DNA from 2 places in the Arthrobacter sp. T572 genome. Region 1 is predicted to be linked to the other one. Evidence: riboswitches for the same ligand, from Rfam matches in the RefSeq annotation. Region 1 holds a riboswitch; the other holds the start of a gene.
What was found. A riboswitch is a leader RNA that binds a small molecule or an ion and turns the genes downstream of it on or off. The one in region 1 is predicted to bind cyclic di-AMP.
Positions count from the first base shown of each region.

Region 2: it holds a riboswitch for cyclic di-AMP, as region 1 does, so the genes downstream of both, ACUYMZ_RS05800 (C40 family peptidase) here and ACUYMZ_RS04825 (aggregation-promoting factor C-terminal-like domain-containing protein) in region 1, are expected to answer to the same signal.

Region 1 covers NZ_JBRAZQ010000002.1:766,821-774,681, forward strand. The annotation lists gene ACUYMZ_RS04815 (HAD-IA family hydrolase) at 1-462, shown strand, start outside; gene ACUYMZ_RS04820 (pyridoxal phosphate-dependent decarboxylase family protein) at 501-1,886, shown strand; gene ACUYMZ_RS04825 (aggregation-promoting factor C-terminal-like domain-containing protein) at 1,999-2,841, opposite strand; cyclic di-AMP (ydaO/yuaA leader) riboswitch at 2,847-3,008, opposite strand; gene ACUYMZ_RS04830 (sensor histidine kinase) at 3,142-4,548, opposite strand; gene ACUYMZ_RS04835 (response regulator transcription factor) at 4,645-5,385, opposite strand; gene ACUYMZ_RS04840 (winged helix-turn-helix domain-containing protein) at 6,033-6,896, shown strand; gene ACUYMZ_RS04845 (SixA phosphatase family protein) at 6,983-7,507, shown strand; gene ACUYMZ_RS04850 (IS30 family transposase) at 7,557-7,861, opposite strand, start outside.
Region 2 covers NZ_JBRAZQ010000002.1:979,185-987,045, reverse strand. The annotation lists gene ACUYMZ_RS05825 (FdhF/YdeP family oxidoreductase) at 1-1,434, opposite strand, end outside; gene ACUYMZ_RS05820 (molybdopterin molybdotransferase MoeA) at 1,490-2,848, opposite strand; gene ACUYMZ_RS05815 (NTP transferase domain-containing protein) at 2,845-3,783, opposite strand; gene ACUYMZ_RS05810 (HNH endonuclease) at 3,827-4,327, opposite strand; gene ACUYMZ_RS05805 (NlpC/P60 family protein) at 4,576-5,349, opposite strand; gene ACUYMZ_RS05800 (C40 family peptidase) at 5,449-6,192, opposite strand; cyclic di-AMP (ydaO/yuaA leader) riboswitch at 6,197-6,356, opposite strand; gene ACUYMZ_RS05795 (M23 family metallopeptidase) at 6,503-7,333, opposite strand; cyclic di-AMP (ydaO/yuaA leader) riboswitch at 7,338-7,577, opposite strand; gene ACUYMZ_RS05790 (iron-dependent transcriptional repressor DtxR) at 7,780-7,861, opposite strand, start outside.

The DNA of each region.
Region 1 (7,861 bases):
GTGGCCCTCACAGCGGAATTGGGCGAGATGGAACGCAACCGCACGGACGGCATCATTGCCCTGCCCGGCGCCGAGACCCTCCTGAAAGCCCTGCCAGACGACGCGATCGCCCTGGTGACGTCCGCCGATCGGGTACTGGCCGACATCCGCATGCAGGCCGCCGGGCTGACCATGCCCACGACGGCGGTGACCGCCGAGGCTGTCACGCGCGGCAAACCGCACCCGGAGGGATACCTCAAAGCCGCGGAGCTGCTGGGCGCGGAACCGGCCGACGTCGTGGTTTTCGAAGACGCGCCCGCAGGCATTGCCGCAGCCCGCGCAGCAGGCATGCGGACGGTCGTGGTTGGTGATGCCGGCGGGGCGCTGGAGCCCGGAATGTGGCGGATTCCCAACTACTCGGCGGTGACGGTCAAGGCCGTCAAGGACATCGACGGCGGACACCTGATCACCCTGACGCTATAGCTCTGTTCCAATCGGGGCGTCCGGCGTAGGCTGTGCCCATGTCTGCGTTGCCGGAGGCGTACGATGCAGCACTGGAGCGGGCGATGGCGCACGCCAAGCAGTGGCTGGCATCAGTGCCCACGCGTTCAGTCCGCCCCACCATGGATGCCGACCAGGTTGCGGCCAAGCTTGGTTCCCCGCTCCCGGAGGGCCCCACCGACCCGGCAGCGGTGATCGATGAGCTGGTTGCGGTGGCGGAGCCGGGCCTGATGGCCATGCAGTCAGGCAGGTTCTTCGGCTGGGTGATCGGCGGGACCCTACCGGCAGCCCTCGCAGCCGACTGGATGGTCAGCGCATGGGACCAAAACACCGGACTGCGGTTCGCGACGCCATCTGCTGCGGCCATTGAGGAGGCTGCGGCGGCCTGGTTGCTGGACTTGCTGCACCTTCCCGAAAACTCCGACGTCGGCTTCACCACCGGGGCGACGATGGCCAACTTCGTGGGGCTGGCAGCAGGGCGCCAGTACGTGTTGGAGCAGGCGGGGTGGGACCTGGCCACTTTGGGGCTCGCAGGAGGACCGCGCGTCACGGTGTTTGTTGGCCGGGAACGGCACGAGGTCATCGACCTGGTGGTCCGTTATCTTGGCTTGGGAAACTGCACGCCGGTGGACGTGGATGACCAGGGACGCATCATCCCGGAGGCATTGGCAGCCGCCATGGACGGGCAGCCAGGCCCGGCGATCGTGTGCTTGCAAGCGGGAAACATCCATTCAGGTGCCTTCGACCCCGTCCAGGAGGCGGTGCGCTTGGCCCACGGGAAAGGCGCCTGGGTCCACGTTGACGGTGCCTTCGGATTGTGGGCGGCAGTCAGCCCGGAGCTGGGCAAGTACCTGCCGGGGCTGGAAACCGCGGATTCCTGGGCTACCGATGCTCACAAGACCTTGAATGTCCCCTACGATTCAGGCCTGGCCATCGTGTCCCGGCCGGATGTCATGCGCCGGACTTTCGGTGTACATGCCAGCTACCTGCCCGCAGATGACCACGGCCCCGGCGACCCGCACGAGAAAGTGCCGGAGCTTTCCCGCCGTGCCAGGGGCATCCCGGTGTGGGCTGCACTCCGCTCGTTGGGGCGGTCCGGGACGATCGCAATGGTGGAGAAGCTGGCGGCAAACGCCAGGGCCTTGGCCGAGGGGCTGGCTGCGATCCCCGGGGTCGAGATCCTGAACGACGTGGTGTTCACCCAGGTGTCGGTCAGTTTCGGCAGCGATGAACGTACCCGCCGGGTCACGCAGAGAGTCATGGCCGAAGGGGTGGTGTGGATGTCCGGTTCGGTGTGGCATGGCCGTGACATCCTGCGCATCTCCGTGAGCAACTGGTCCACGGATGCGGACGATGTCGCCGCATCCGTCGCTGCCGTCAGACGCGCTGCGGAGGCTGAAGCCTAGCTGCCGGGGCATAAACCTGCCGGGCACAGATTCAAGGGGATGAAAAAGCGCCGGTCCGCACCGTTCCTTTCAGAAGGAATGGTGCGGACCGACGCTCTGGCTCAGGCCTGGCTTAGTACCAGTTGTTGGCCAAGTGGAAGGCGAGGGCTGCGGAAGGCGAGCCGTAGCGTTCCTTGATGTAGTTCAGGCCCCACTTGATCTGGGTCTGGTAGTTGGTCTGCCAATCGGCGCCCGCAGTGGCCATCTTGCTTGCCGGCAGTGACTGGACGATCCCATAGGCGCCACTGGAAGGGTTGGTGGCTGTGGTTCGCCAGTTCGATTCCTTCTCCCACAGCGTGTTCAGGGCGACCATCTCGCCGGCGCCCCAACCGTAGTTTGCCAGGATGCTGGCAGCGTAGGCTTTTGCGGCGGCGGGGTCGTCGATGGCCTTGGGAGCGGCAGCGGCTGCGGCAGCTGCAGCGGCTTTCTCGGCGGCTGCGGCATCGGCGGCCTGCTTGGCGGCAGCATCAGCGGCGGCTTTCTCGGCTGCGGCCTGGACAGCAGCGGCCTGCTCCGCAGCAGCTTTTTCAGCCGCGGCCTTGTCGGCGGCGGCCTTCTCTGCGGCAGCCTGTTCGGCAGCGGCCTTGTCTGCAACTGCACGGTCAGCTGCGCCCTGGGCGGCAGCAGCGTCCATCGAAGCAGCGATCTCGGCAGCCTTGTTGGTGCTGACCTGGGCGTTGGCCTGGGTTTCGGCGGCCTGGCTCAGTTCCGGGAGGTTGAAGGCAGCGTTTGCGGCGGTGCCCAGCGATGCAACACCCAGCGCGGCAGCCACGACGCCGGCTACTACGGACATGCGCTGACCGGTCTTGCCACGGCGGGCAGCGTCCTTCAGGACAGCCTGCGATTTGGTCAGCGGAGCGTTGTGATCGTCACGGTGACGCGCGGAAGGGCGCGTCTGATCGTTCAATTCAGACATGTGTGATTACCTCTCAGCGCCTGCGGAGTTAGCTGTCGGGTTCGGATGAGGTCATCCGGCCGCGCGCGCAGCAGCGGCTTCACCCCAAGGGCCGGCAATCAATGCACGGGCCCGGAGACTCTGGGTCCCCCGTCTCTGCCTTTGGGTGAGAACGGAACTCCGGGAAGTGGCAGAGCTCGGCGCATCCCGGGTGTGGGTCAGGTTGGGGCGACCCACCCTTTCGACGGTACAGGACGAATCGGCTTAAGTCACATTTGGGTAACAGAGATCACGACGCTGGTGCGTCGCCTTGCCATTTTGTTACAGGCGTGCGGCGCTCCCCAGAGGGAGGCGGAGGGCGAACTCGGTGCGCCCGGGCCGGGATGTGACGTCCACGGTACCGCCGTGTGCGCGCACGATGGACTCTACGATGGAAAGGCCCAGCCCGGAGGTACCTTCGGAGCCTGACCTCGCGGCGTCTGCCCTGGCAAAACGGGAGAAGATGCGCGCCTGGAAATCCCCCGGAATACCAGGCCCGTTGTCTGTCACGGTCACCACAGCGTTGCCGTCGTTGGACAGCATGACGCCGGTTTCCACCGTTGTCCCGGCATCCGTGTGCTTGCGTGCATTGGAGAGCAGGTTGGCCAGCACTTGGTGGAGCTGTGTCGCGTCCCCGCGCACGGTGACTGGTTCGTCGGGCAGCCGCAGCTTCCAGTGGTGGTCCGGCGCCATCACTTTCTCGTCGCTGACCGTTTCGATCACCAACTGGGTGAGGTCGACATCCGAGACCTTCAACGCCTGTCCTTCATCCAGCCTGGCGAGCAGGAGCAGGTCTTCGACCAAGGCTGTCATGCGTTCCGACTGGCTCTGGACGCGGGCCAGGGACTTCCGGCCGTCCTCGGTGAAGTTCTCGGTCATGCGGAGCAACTCGGTGTATCCGCGGATTGCGGTGAGCGGTGTGCGGAGTTCGTGTGAGGCGTCCGCCACGAACTGGCGCACCTTGGTTTCGCTTGCCTGCCGCGCTTCCAAGGCACTGGCAACGTTGTCGAGCATCTGGTTCAGGGCATGGCCCACGCTGCCCACTTCCGTGCCGGGGTGGGCCGCTCCCGGAGGTACCCGTACCGCCAAAGCCACCTCGCCGGCGTCGAGGGGCAGGCGGGAGACCTTGGTGGCGACGTCGGACAATTGCTCCAAGGGCCGCATGGTCCTGCGGATGATGACGGTACCGGCCAGTCCGATCAACGCCAGTCCTCCCAGCGACACGAACACCATGGTCCACACCAGCGACGCCTCCGCGCTTTGCTTGTCCGCCAGCGGCAGGCCGGTGACAATGACATCTCCGTATGCCGTTTCCACTGCCACCAAGCGGTAGTCGCCGTTGGAGAGGGAGCGGTCCACGGGGGTGCTGTCCTTGGGCAGGGAGAGCAGTACCTGTTGGTCGTCCTGGGACAAGGAGACGCGGTTTCCCTCCGCGTCGATCAGTCCCGAGCTGTTGACCGTTGAACCGTTGATCCGCGCATTCAAGGTTCCAGCGGCCTGGCCCCGCGCCTCCAAGGGGTCCGGCTTGCGGGACGGCGTGGACGGAAAGCCCGACGGCGGTCTGCCGAAGTCTGCTGCGCGGTTGGACGCTTCCTCCAGCTGCTTGTCGAGCTGGCGGTTGAACACCACGTCCATGGAGGCGTAGCTGACTATTCCCACGGCGCCACAGATGGCGATGAGCAAGGCCATCGCCACCAGGATCAAACGGGTGCGCAGATGCCACGTTGAAGGTCTGAGCAAGTTGGGCTTGCCACTGCTGGCGGTACCGGTAAGCGCAGCCAAAGCTCAGTCCGCTGGCTTGATGACGTATCCGGCACCACGGATGGTGTGGATCATCGGCGGGTGGTTGGCTTCGATTTTCTTGCGGAGGTAGGAAATGTAGAGCTCCACAATGTTTGCCTGTCCGCCGAAGTCGTAGTCCCAGACCCGGTCCAGGATCTGGGCCTTGCTGACCACGCGCTTGGGATTCTCCATGAGGTACCGCAGCAGTTCGAACTGGGTGGCGGTGAGCTGGATGTCCTCCCCGGCCCGGGTCACTTCACGGGTATCGACGTTCAACGTCAGGTCGCCCACTACGAGCTCCGCCGTATCCATGGCGGCAACGCCGGATCGCTGGACCAAACGGTGCAGGCGGAGCAGTACTTCTTCCATGCTGAAGGGCTTGGTGACGTAGTCGTCGCCCCCGGCGGCGAGACCGACGATGCGGTCCTCCACGGCATCCTTGGCCGTGAGGAAGAGGGCGGGAACTTCGGGGGCAAAGGCGCGGATCCTGGTGAGGACTTCCACGCCGTCAAAGCCGGGAATCATGACATCCAGCACCAGGACGTCCGGGCGGAACTCCTTGGCCAGCTTGACTGCCTGCGGTCCGTCGCCGGCTATGGCAACAGACCAGCCGGCCATTCTCAGGCCCATGCTCATGAGTTCGGCGAGGCTTGGTTCGTCGTCCACCACCAGGGCGCGGATGGGGGAGCCATCCGGGTGGGACAGCTGGGGAAGGTTGTTGGTCATGGAGTGCGGGGATGCCATGGGACAACTCTCCGTTCTGTGCGTTTGCCGCTGCTGAGCCTGCCCTGTGAGGACGCTGTGAAGTCAACACTAGCGAGATGCCGGCCACCGCGAGGGGCATGGGGACAAAGAGCCGGGCCAGCTACCAGACCGGGGGCTGAAGATCGACACGGAACCACTTTGCAATTGGACAGCAACTGTTTCAGATCGTGAGATTCCGCCGGCCGTGGGGCCTCCGACATCAAGTGGCGCATCTTCTCACCCTGTGCCGAATTAAGTTCATTTATGAGGCCATATTTCACGGCTTTCGCGAATGAAATGGCGTTCATTTACAAGGACCACTGAATTGTGATTTGCGACACAATAGTCCCTCATGTCTCAAAATGTGGACGGTTCCGGGCTTTGTTACTTGCGTGTTGGCATTGTTACGTTGCACACTTCCAATGTGAACAAGAACTCAACAGCACCTGCAGCCGCAGCAATCCGGATCAGCGCACCCGCTGCTCCCGAGACCCGCTGTTGTCGAATGCAAGCCTAACTTTCCACCCCAAGAAGTTTCAGGCATTCGCCCCCTTGCCCACCGTCGGGCGCCCCTCCCCAACTCATTGCGGGGACACCAAGCATTCGAAGCCGCGATGACGGCTATTCACTATTGAGGTAAGCACTCCATGTCAGTTGCATCCGGATACGTCCACATCTCCGTCCGAAACGCCAACAAGGCCGCCGCCAACGCCGGACTCCGCCCCGGGTTCGGCAACCGTCCCGGCTATGCTCCCGCCGCACAGGGCGCCCAGCAGGCACCCGGATACGTTCCCCAGGGCTACAACCCCAACTCATACGGCCAGCTCCGGGCCGTCCCCGCTGCAGAGCCTGCTCCCATCACTGCCCCCACGCCAGTGGTGGCCCAGTCGGAGCGCCTGCGTCCTGTGGCCAATGACAATGTGGCCCGTGGCTTTGTGCTCTACATGGGCATTGACGAGGAAACAGCCGCCGCGGCCGGAACCTCCATCGCCAAGCTGGCCCAGGAAATCCGGGCCTACGCACAGTCCCTCGTCACCGGAGCCGAAAGCTATGCCGCCGTCGCTGTTGCGCCGGCCGGGGCACCCGGGTCCGCACTCGACGTCGTGCGCTCCACCTTCGGTGACCCCACGGTCGCTGCACGCCAGCGCACTGAAGCCGCCCGTCCGGCGCCGCAGCAGGAAGCCCGCCCCTCCGGCGTGTTGATCGACTTGGCCCGCCGCGAAGTCCACCTCGACGGTGAATCGCTGAACCTGACGTTCAAGGAGTTCGAGCTCCTCAACTACCTCGTGGAGAACGGCACCCGTACCGTCGGTCGCGACGAGCTCCTTGAGGGGCTGTGGCGCAACGCCGAGGAAGTCCCCAACGAGCGCACCATCGACGTCCACATCCGTCGGCTCCGCTCCAAGCTGGGTCGCCTGGCCAACACGGTCCGCACCGTCCGTGGCCAGGGCTACCGTTTTTACGAGCACCCGGAAGTCATTGTCTGGGCCGCTCCGGAATACTCCATCTAGCAAGCACCGGACGCCCGTCTCCGTTCAGGAGGCGGGCGTCTTTTGCGTTCAAGGCCGCCGGCGCTCCGCGGCTATATGGTTGTTGAATGAGCGACCACCACATCAAGCGGCTTGTAATCATGCGGCATGCCAAAGCCGACTGGCCCTTGGGTGTTCCCGATCATGAACGTCCCTTGGAGGAGCGCGGACACCGCGAGGCGCCCCTGGCCGGCAAGTGGTTGCTGAAGCACAACATCGTGCCGGACTTCATCCTGTGCTCCTCGGCAGTGCGGACGCGGCAGACCTGCACGTGGGTCTGCGACGAGCTGGGTGAGAAGGCTCCCACCCCCAAGCTCGAGGATGGGCTCTATGCTGCCTCGGCCACGCGCATGCTGGCCGTCATCAACCACGTCCCGGATACCGTGACGACCCTGATGGTCATCTCCCACATGCCGGGCGTGCAGGATTTGGCAATGCACCTGGCATCCCGCGACTCAGACCATGACGCCTACATGGATGCGGCCACGCGGTACCCAACGAGTGCGTTGACGGTACTGGAGACCGGGAAGCCATGGGCGGAGCTGGACGGGCAGGATGCCAGGTTGACCCATTTCAAGGTTCCGCGTCACTGACCCAACTGGCTGGCAGTAGTGGTTGTTTTGTGGAGGTGGTTTCTAGCGGTTATCGCAACAGGAAGGTTCTGATCATCTCATTTGGGGTGCAGAAGTCGAATCGTTGGCGGGGTCTGTCGTTGAGTTCGTGGGCGACGTAGTCGAGGTCGGTTTGGCTGTAGATGCTTAGGTCTGCACCTTTGGGGAAGTACTGGCGCAGGAGCCCGTTGGTGTTCTCGTTCGAGCCGCGTTGCCAAGGTGAGTGGGGATCGCAGAAGTAGATGTCGATGTCGGCTGCGATCTTCACTTCCTTGTGCCTGTGCATTTCAGTGCCTTGGTCCCAGGTCAGTGAGAGCCTCAGTTCGTCGGGAAGGG
Region 2 (7,861 bases), 210 kb from region 1:
ACCCGCCGCGGCAAAGTTTCCACCCATGGATACGAACACATCAACCTCGCCCTTTTCCAAGGCGTGCTGGGTTTCCACGGAGTCGTAGCCGTGGTCCCGGGGCATCCGGAACCCGAACTCGGCATCCAGTGCGGCGAGGAACGATTCCTTGGGCTTCTCCCAGATCCCCATGGTGCGGTCGCCCTGGACGTTGGAGTGCCCGCGGACAGGACACGCACCGGCGCCGCGCTTGCCGAAGTTGCCCTGCAGCAGCAGGAGATTGATGATCTCCTTCAACGTATCCACTGAATGCGGTTGCTGGGTCAGTCCCAGCGCCCAGCAGATGATGGTCGCCTTGGACCGTGCCAGCATGCCCGCAATCCTGGTGATTTCATCGCGGGAAAGCCCGGTGGCCCGTTCAGTTTCGTCCCAGTCGAGCACCGAACGTGCCCGCGCATACGCTTCGAAGCCCTCCGTCTGCTTGCCGATGAAGGATTTGTCGACGACGGTTCCCGGGTTGCGCTTCTCTTCCTCCAGGAGCAGGTGGCCCAGCGCCTGGAACAGGGCGAGGTCGCCGCCTACCTTGATCTGGAGGAATTCGTCGGCGATGGTGGTACCCCCGCCGATCACGCCGTTGAGGGATTGCGGATCCTTGAAGTTCAGCAGGCCTGCCTCCGGAAGCGGATTCACCGCCACCACCTTGCCGCCGTTGTTCTTGCAGTCCCGCAGTGCCGACAACATGCGCGGGTGGTTGGTGCCCGGGTTCTGGCCCACCACGAACACGAGTTCGGCGTGGTGGATGTCTTCGAGCGAAACGGTCCCCTTGCCGATGCCGATGGTGGGGTTCAGCGCGCTGCCCGACGATTCGTGGCACATGTTGGAACAGTCCGGGAGGTTGTTGGTGCCCAGGCTGCGTGCGAACAACTGGTACATGAACGCTGTCTCATTGGCTGTCCGGCCCGAGGTGTAGAAGACGCAACGATCAGGAGTGGTGGCATTGATATGCTCCCCGATCAGGGCGAACGCCTCAGTCCAGGTGATGGGTGAGTAATGCGTTTCCCCGGGTCTGATGACCACCGGCTCCGAGATCCTGCCCTGGCTGCCCAGCCAGTATTCGGTTTTGTCTTCCAGCTCCGCGAGGGAGTGTGCTGCCCAGAAGTCCGCTCCCACCGTTCGCGTGGTGCTTTCCTCCGCGATCGCCTTGGCACCGTTTTCACAGAACTCGGCGGGGCTGCGGCGCCCTGTGATGGATTCGGGCCATGCGCAACCGGGGCAATCGAAACCGTCGCGCTGGTTCACCCTGAGCATGGAACGGACAGTCCGGGCGACCCCGGCCTGGGAGTAACCCCGTTCGAGTGCCACGGAAACGGCTTTGAGACCAGCCGCGGCGCGCTTGGGTGGATGGATCTGCAGGTCATCCTCGTTGATGTCCTGTTCTGGGGCATGCCTGTTCATACGTCCATCATGTCAAGGCTTCGGGCCCTGTGACCACCCGCGTCCGCCGGACGACTCAATCGTCCAGGGCACTCCAGTCGACGGGGCCGGAGGCAGCCTTCCTCTGCTGCCGGACGGGGGCCTTGCGGGGCTTGTCACCCGGCGGTTTGGGCACAGGCAGCGACTTTCCCCACGGCAGCGGGAATGCCGGCACCAGCTCACCCATCTGCACTCCGTGCGGCGGCACCACCATCACGCCATCGGCAGCAGCGAGGCCGCGCATCATTCCAGGGCCTGCGTGCTGCGCTGGCGATGCAAGGCCGTACACCAGCTTGAAGGGCATCAGCCGCGTCCGGCCGGGGTCGGCGTCGATCATGGCGCCGCACGGAACCTCACCGATGTCAGCAAGCTGCCCATGGCCCAGGGCCGCAAGCAAGGGCCCGCCGATGGTGAACAACGCCATCATGGCCGCCAAGGGGTTGCCCGGAAGGCCCAGAATATACCGTCCGTCCGGCAGTTCGGCAAGGACGGCAGGGTGTCCCGGGCGCATGGCGATGCCATCGATGAGCAGGTGTCCACCCAGCTCCGCCACCGCGCGCCGGAAATGGTCCGTTCCGGAGCGTCCGGTCCCGCCCGTGGTAATTACGACGTCGGCAGGCGGCTCCGGCGCTCCGCCCACCTCTGCTGTGACTTCGGCGGCGGTACCTGGCTCAACTTCCCGCAGCGCGGCCAGCCACTCTTCATAGCTGTCGCCCACCCGGACCTGCTCCCCCGGAATTCCGCCCAGCAGGCCCACCACGGCGCCCAGTTGGGGTCCGAAGGTGTCCCGGACCTCGCCTGGTCCGGGAACTCCGGCCGATACGACTTCCGAGCCCGTGAGCAGGAACCGCACCAGGGGTTTGCCGAGGACCACCAGCTCATCCAGGCCCGCGAGGGCCGCGAGGGCAAGATGCGCAGGGTTCAGGATGGTGCCTGCCTTAATCAGCACATCACCTTCCGCGGCCTCTTCCGCCGCTTTCCGGATGTGCTGCCCGTTGCGCGGCTCCCCGGGCTTGGCCCCTCCCCCGACGGTGAGGATCGGAAGGCCGTCCTCATCGGCGGTGATGACGCCGTTTTCACTGCGGAGCACCGCCTTGGCTCCGGGAGGAATAAGGCCTCCGGTGACAATGGGACTTGCCTGGTGCGGGGCCAGCCGCTGGCCGGGCTCATTCAGGATCCATGGACCGCTTCCGTTGACGGCCCAACCGTCCATGGCTGAGGACGCGTAGTGCGGCATATCCTGTAAGGCCACGGCGTCCTCGGCCAGGGTCCGCCCCAGGGCCGCGGAAAGAAGCACGGGGCCGGCAGGTATGGGAACAGCGCCATCGAAGGCCCGCTCGCGGGCCTCGTGCCAGGTGTGTGCTGCGTGGTGGCCCTGGTCCGGGGCCTCGGTCACTCCGCCTCGGTCCCCGTGCCGCCGCTGGTTTCCTTGGCGGCTTCAGGGTCCGCATACTGCTTGGCCACCTGGCGCGCGAGGTTCAGGGCAGCGGCCATCGCGGCGTCATCATCGGCCTGCCCGATACCCCGGGCCATGCCGGCAGCGTATCCGGCAATGAAGGTAGCCAGCGGGGCGGCCGGCCGGACCACGGAATGGGCCGCGACGCCTGCCACCGCAAGGACCTCGTTGACGTCCACCTCTACACCCTCAAGTTCAAAAGCCTGCAACAGCGCACGGCACCATTCCTCAAGCGTCTCGTCCTGGCTCTTCATGTCCGCCTCCAGTTTCTTGTCACGGTCCGGGCCTGTGTCCACGCCCAGGGCAGCCGCGTCCTCCCAGGTGTCCACGTCGTCGGTGGAACCAACAGGGACGGGCACTGCCAGCAGGTTCAGCCTAGCAAGCAGCCGGAATACCGAGGCGTTCGTTAACGTGCCGCTATCCGCGGCGGAGGCAATCTCCACCGCCAAGGCGTCCGTCCTGTAAATGCCCAGGAGGGGTTGTTGCCGCCCGTCCGCCGACACTGCCATTGCACCCTGCTTTCCGGAAGCCCGGGCGACCTGGTCGAGCAGTGTTCCCACGCCCCTGGCGGCATGCGGCATGTCGCATGCCAGCACCAACGTCCACGGAGCGGACCCACCCCCCGACTCCAACGCCGCCAAACCCGCAGCTATCGCAGCGGCCGGTCCTGCATACGCGGGTTCCTCGCGCGCCCTCAGCACCCCTGGAGGAAGGTCGGGGCCCGGCGGCCCAACCACTACTACCGAGCCCGCACCAGCGGCAGCCCGCAGTGCCAGCGAAAGGAGGGTGGCGCCGTCGTACGTCAATCCCTGCTTGGGCACGCCACCGAGGCGGGTGGCCCTGCCACCCGCCAGGATCACGGCATTGAACTCCATCCGGCCAGACTACCGCCACTGGCGGGAGCCCGGCGGAAATCGATCAGGCAGCCGACTCCGGCAACAAGAACGGATCCCAGTCCGGTGCAGGTTTCTCGAGTTCCTTGATCTGCCACGTAGTTCCTGTGGGAACGCCGGGCGTGAAACGGAGTTTCCATCCCATCTCGGCGAGTGTGTGGTCGCTCTTGGCGTTGTTGCATTTCAAGCACGCCGCAACCAGGTTTTCCCAGGAATCCGCGCCGCCCCTGGACTTGGGGTGGACGTGGTCTATGGTGTGTGCTGTTTTGCCGCAGTAAGCGCAACGGTGTCCGTCACGGCGGAGGACTCCGCGGCGGCTCACAGCTGTGATCCTGTTGTAGCGGGGACGGATGTAGCGGTTAAGGAGAATCACGGTGGGGCGACCCAGGATTTCCTGCGGCCCGACGACAGGCTCGTCGCCTTCGGCCACTACGCTTGCTTTTCCGGCCAGCACAAGGACCAGCGCCCGGCGGAAAGTCACTACCGCCAGCGGTTCATATCCAGCATTCAGAACGAGTGTGCGCATGCACGTACCTCTTCACGGCCGCACCCGTCAGGGGCACGAGGGCCGGCTGCCCTCTGCATGTACGGGCTGTGGATCGACAAGACAAGGGTAAGCACTTATATGCCATATCAACGAATTATTCTGTTGATTCCCCTGTGGTGTCGGTCAATGTTCACGTGCGGGACACCTGTTCCCGGGCAAACGTGGCGGCGTTAAAACGAGGAAACCCCGCAGGCGTTGTGCCTGCGGGGTTCCCTTGGGATGATCGATCAGCCGTTGACCCGGATGAAAACGGGGCCTGAGCCGACATTTGCACTGAACAGTGCGGTGGTGGATCCGTTCCATCCGCCGTGCACTGCCATGCCGTTGCCGACGTAAACGGCAATGTGTGCCATTCCGCCGTAGCCGCCGTTGGCGTAGTAGATCAGGTCTCCCGGCTGCGCTTCAGCTGCGCTCACCGTGCGTCCCAACGAAAGGTAACCGGCCGGCCAGTCGTGGAAGTTGATTCCCACAGCCGCAAGGGAGTTGGTCACCAGCATGGTGCAGTCCTGCGTGACACCCAACTGTGCGTAGGCTGCCGCGGCGATCGCGGCACCCAGGCCGCTGGAGGCGGCGGGAGCCTTGGTGGCAGGGGCCGCAGTGCTGACCGAAACATTGGCCGCACCGGACTGCGTGGTGGCACCGGAAGCGGCTTTGGTTTCAGCCTTTGCGGGAGCCTTCTCCACCACGGGAGCCGGAGCTTCAACCGTCGTGACGACGGGGCGCTCGTAGGAGATGGCCACGGTGGAATCGGCTGCAATGGTTGCCTGGGCAACGGCCTGCACGTCGAGTGTCGTGGTGGCGGTGGACTCGCGCTGGATGTTGGTGTCGGCCGCGTTGGCAGCAACACCACTGGTCAGGACCAGGCCTGATGCAGCGGCGATAACGGCTGCCTGGCGGCCAACGCCGCCTGCATTGCCGCTGACGGCCTTGGCGATGACGGCGATGGAGCTGGTCTTGGGGGCCTCAGCGCGGTGCCGTGCATTCTTGTTTGCACTCGTCATGGTTACTCTCTTTTGTCGTATCCGGACGCGGTTGGGGACGCGTCCGGTTCGGCAGGCCAGCACTTGGGGGGCATGCTGGCTTGCCCCGAACGGGATGTGCTAGCCGAGGGTGTAGAACGAGGAGCTGCCGGTGGAAGCCACCGAGTGGAGCAGCGTGCCCTGGCTGGGGTTGAGGGCGCTGATCATCATGCCGTTGCCAACGTAGATGCCCACGTGGGCTCCACCGTTCTGCATCACCAGGTCACCGGGAGCCGGCGTGCTGGTGGGCTTCATGGCGGTCCATGCGTTGACGCGGGGGATGCTGATGCCGGCCTGGGCGTAAACCCACTGGGTGAAACCTGAGCAGTCCCAACCGTTGGGGCTGGTGCCGCCCCAGACGTAGGGGTGGCCAATGCCGGTGTAGGCAATGGCGGCGAGGCCCGAAGCGGCTGCGCTGGAAGCGGAGTCCTTGGCCTTGGAAGACTGGGCCGTCACTGCAGCACCGCTGGTGGAACCACCGTTGCCGGCCTGCGTGCGGGTGGTCTGGGAAGCGCGCTGGACCTTGGGGGCTTCCTTGGTGGCCACGACGGGGCTTTCGAAGGAAACCGTGGCGGTGGGCTCGGCGGTAACCACTGCGGTGGTCACGAGCTGCTGGGTGCTTGACGATTCCGACTTGGAGACGTCGGTGTCAGCTGCCTGGGCGGGCATTCCAACGCTGAGGACAAGTCCTGAAGCTGCGGCCAGAACGGCGGCCTGGCGTCCTACGGTGCCTGCATTGGTGGAAACAGCCTTGGAAAGGTTGTTCAAAGGGTTCGTGCGAACCGTTTCGGCGCGGTGGCGCGCAGGGGTAGTGCGTGAAGACACGAAGGTAGCCTCTCCCAATGCCTGCGAGGTGAGCTGTCGGATTCGGATGGGAGTCATCCGGCCGCTCCGCTTCAAGGAAGCTTTGCGACTTAACCCCTAGGCCTTCAAAAAAGGCCGGAAGTGGTTCCCCCGCCCCTGCCAGACGAATTTTGCGAACGGACCCTGGATGGTGGCAGAGCTAGGCAATCCACCCAAGTGCATCGGCTCCCTGGAAGCCGATGCGATTTAGACGGTACAACAGAAGTGCTTCAATGTCACATTCAGATCACGGGGCGTGTCACAAATGCGAGAGACGACCATCAGCTCTGGCTCAGAGCCAACCCATGGGGTCAACGACTTCGCCGTTGACCTGGACCTCGAAGTGGAGGTGGCAGCCGGTGGAGGCGCCGGTGGTGCCGCTCAGGGCAACAGTGTCTCCGCGGCTGACGGTCTGGCCGACCTTCACGCTGAACGACGACAAGTGGTTGTACGTGGTCTCGAGGCCGTTGCCGTGGTCTACCACCACGCGGTTGCCTCCACCGTACTCGTGCCATCCGGCGAACGTGACCTTGCCGGCTGCTGCCGCATGGACAGCGGTGCCGCACTGGGCCACAAAGTCCTGCCCGCGGTGGAAGTCGCCGGCGCCGCCCGTGAGGGGGCTGATGCGGTAGCCGAACGGAGAAGCCGTGCTGAGCGTGTCCAGCGGGCTGCCCAGGCTGCCGACGGATGAGGCACGCTGGATGCTCTCGGCAGATTGTGCACTCAGGAGCTGCTTGAGCTTGCCGTCAGGATCCGCCGCAGTAGCAACGGCTGCGCGGCTGAAATCGATCTTGGCCGACGCTTCCGCGGAAACCTCGGGCTGGCTGCCGCCCGCGAGTGTCAACGCGGCCTCGGTCTGGCCCGACTCGGAGGTGGCCATCACCGGACTGGTGGCCGGCAGACCGACAGTCAGGGCAAGGCCGGTGGCGGCAAGCGCTACACCGGCTTTCTGCCCGACGCCACTGGCTGCGGCGAAGTCGGCAACCTGGCGCAACGGGCTCTTACGGCGGCGCACCTGACGCTGGGTGTCGCGGGGCCGGATCTCCGTTACGACGCGGGCTGGCCGCAGCTCAGTAGCGGGGCCGGTCGCGCGTCGGCGGCCCCTGGCGTTCTGCGATGTCAAACTCTGTTCCTCTCTGAAAAGCCTGCGAAGTTAGCTGTCGGATTCGGATCAGAGAGTTCAGACCCGGCCCGCACAAAGCGCACACGGCACACAGGTATCCCAGGAGGGACTTGCGTCAGTAGGCACTTCTGCTGCGGGCTTCACCCCAAGGCTGCTTCTTTAGACAGCCGCTTGTGGTTCCCCCGCCTCTGCCAGTGGTGGATGGCACACCTGATCTGCTGGCAGAGTTCGGCTCCAGATCAGGTAACGCTTTGGTATCAGCGCTAGTAGATAACTATAGGGGATTAAAGCCCGCAGTAATAAATTCGTTATCTACAGAAACGGGGCGTGGCGGAGCGAGCCCATACCACTTCCTGCGGAAAAGTGCAGGTCACACGCTGGCGCTGATCCCAAAGGTGAGATCCGCCACCCCGCCGGACGCACCGGGCGGCGCCCCGGGCATGAGTTCAGTTGACGGCGACGAAGACGTGCGCTGCGACTTCCGGCGGCAGCTCCAAGGCGCCTTCGATACCGGGTACGCGGACCGAG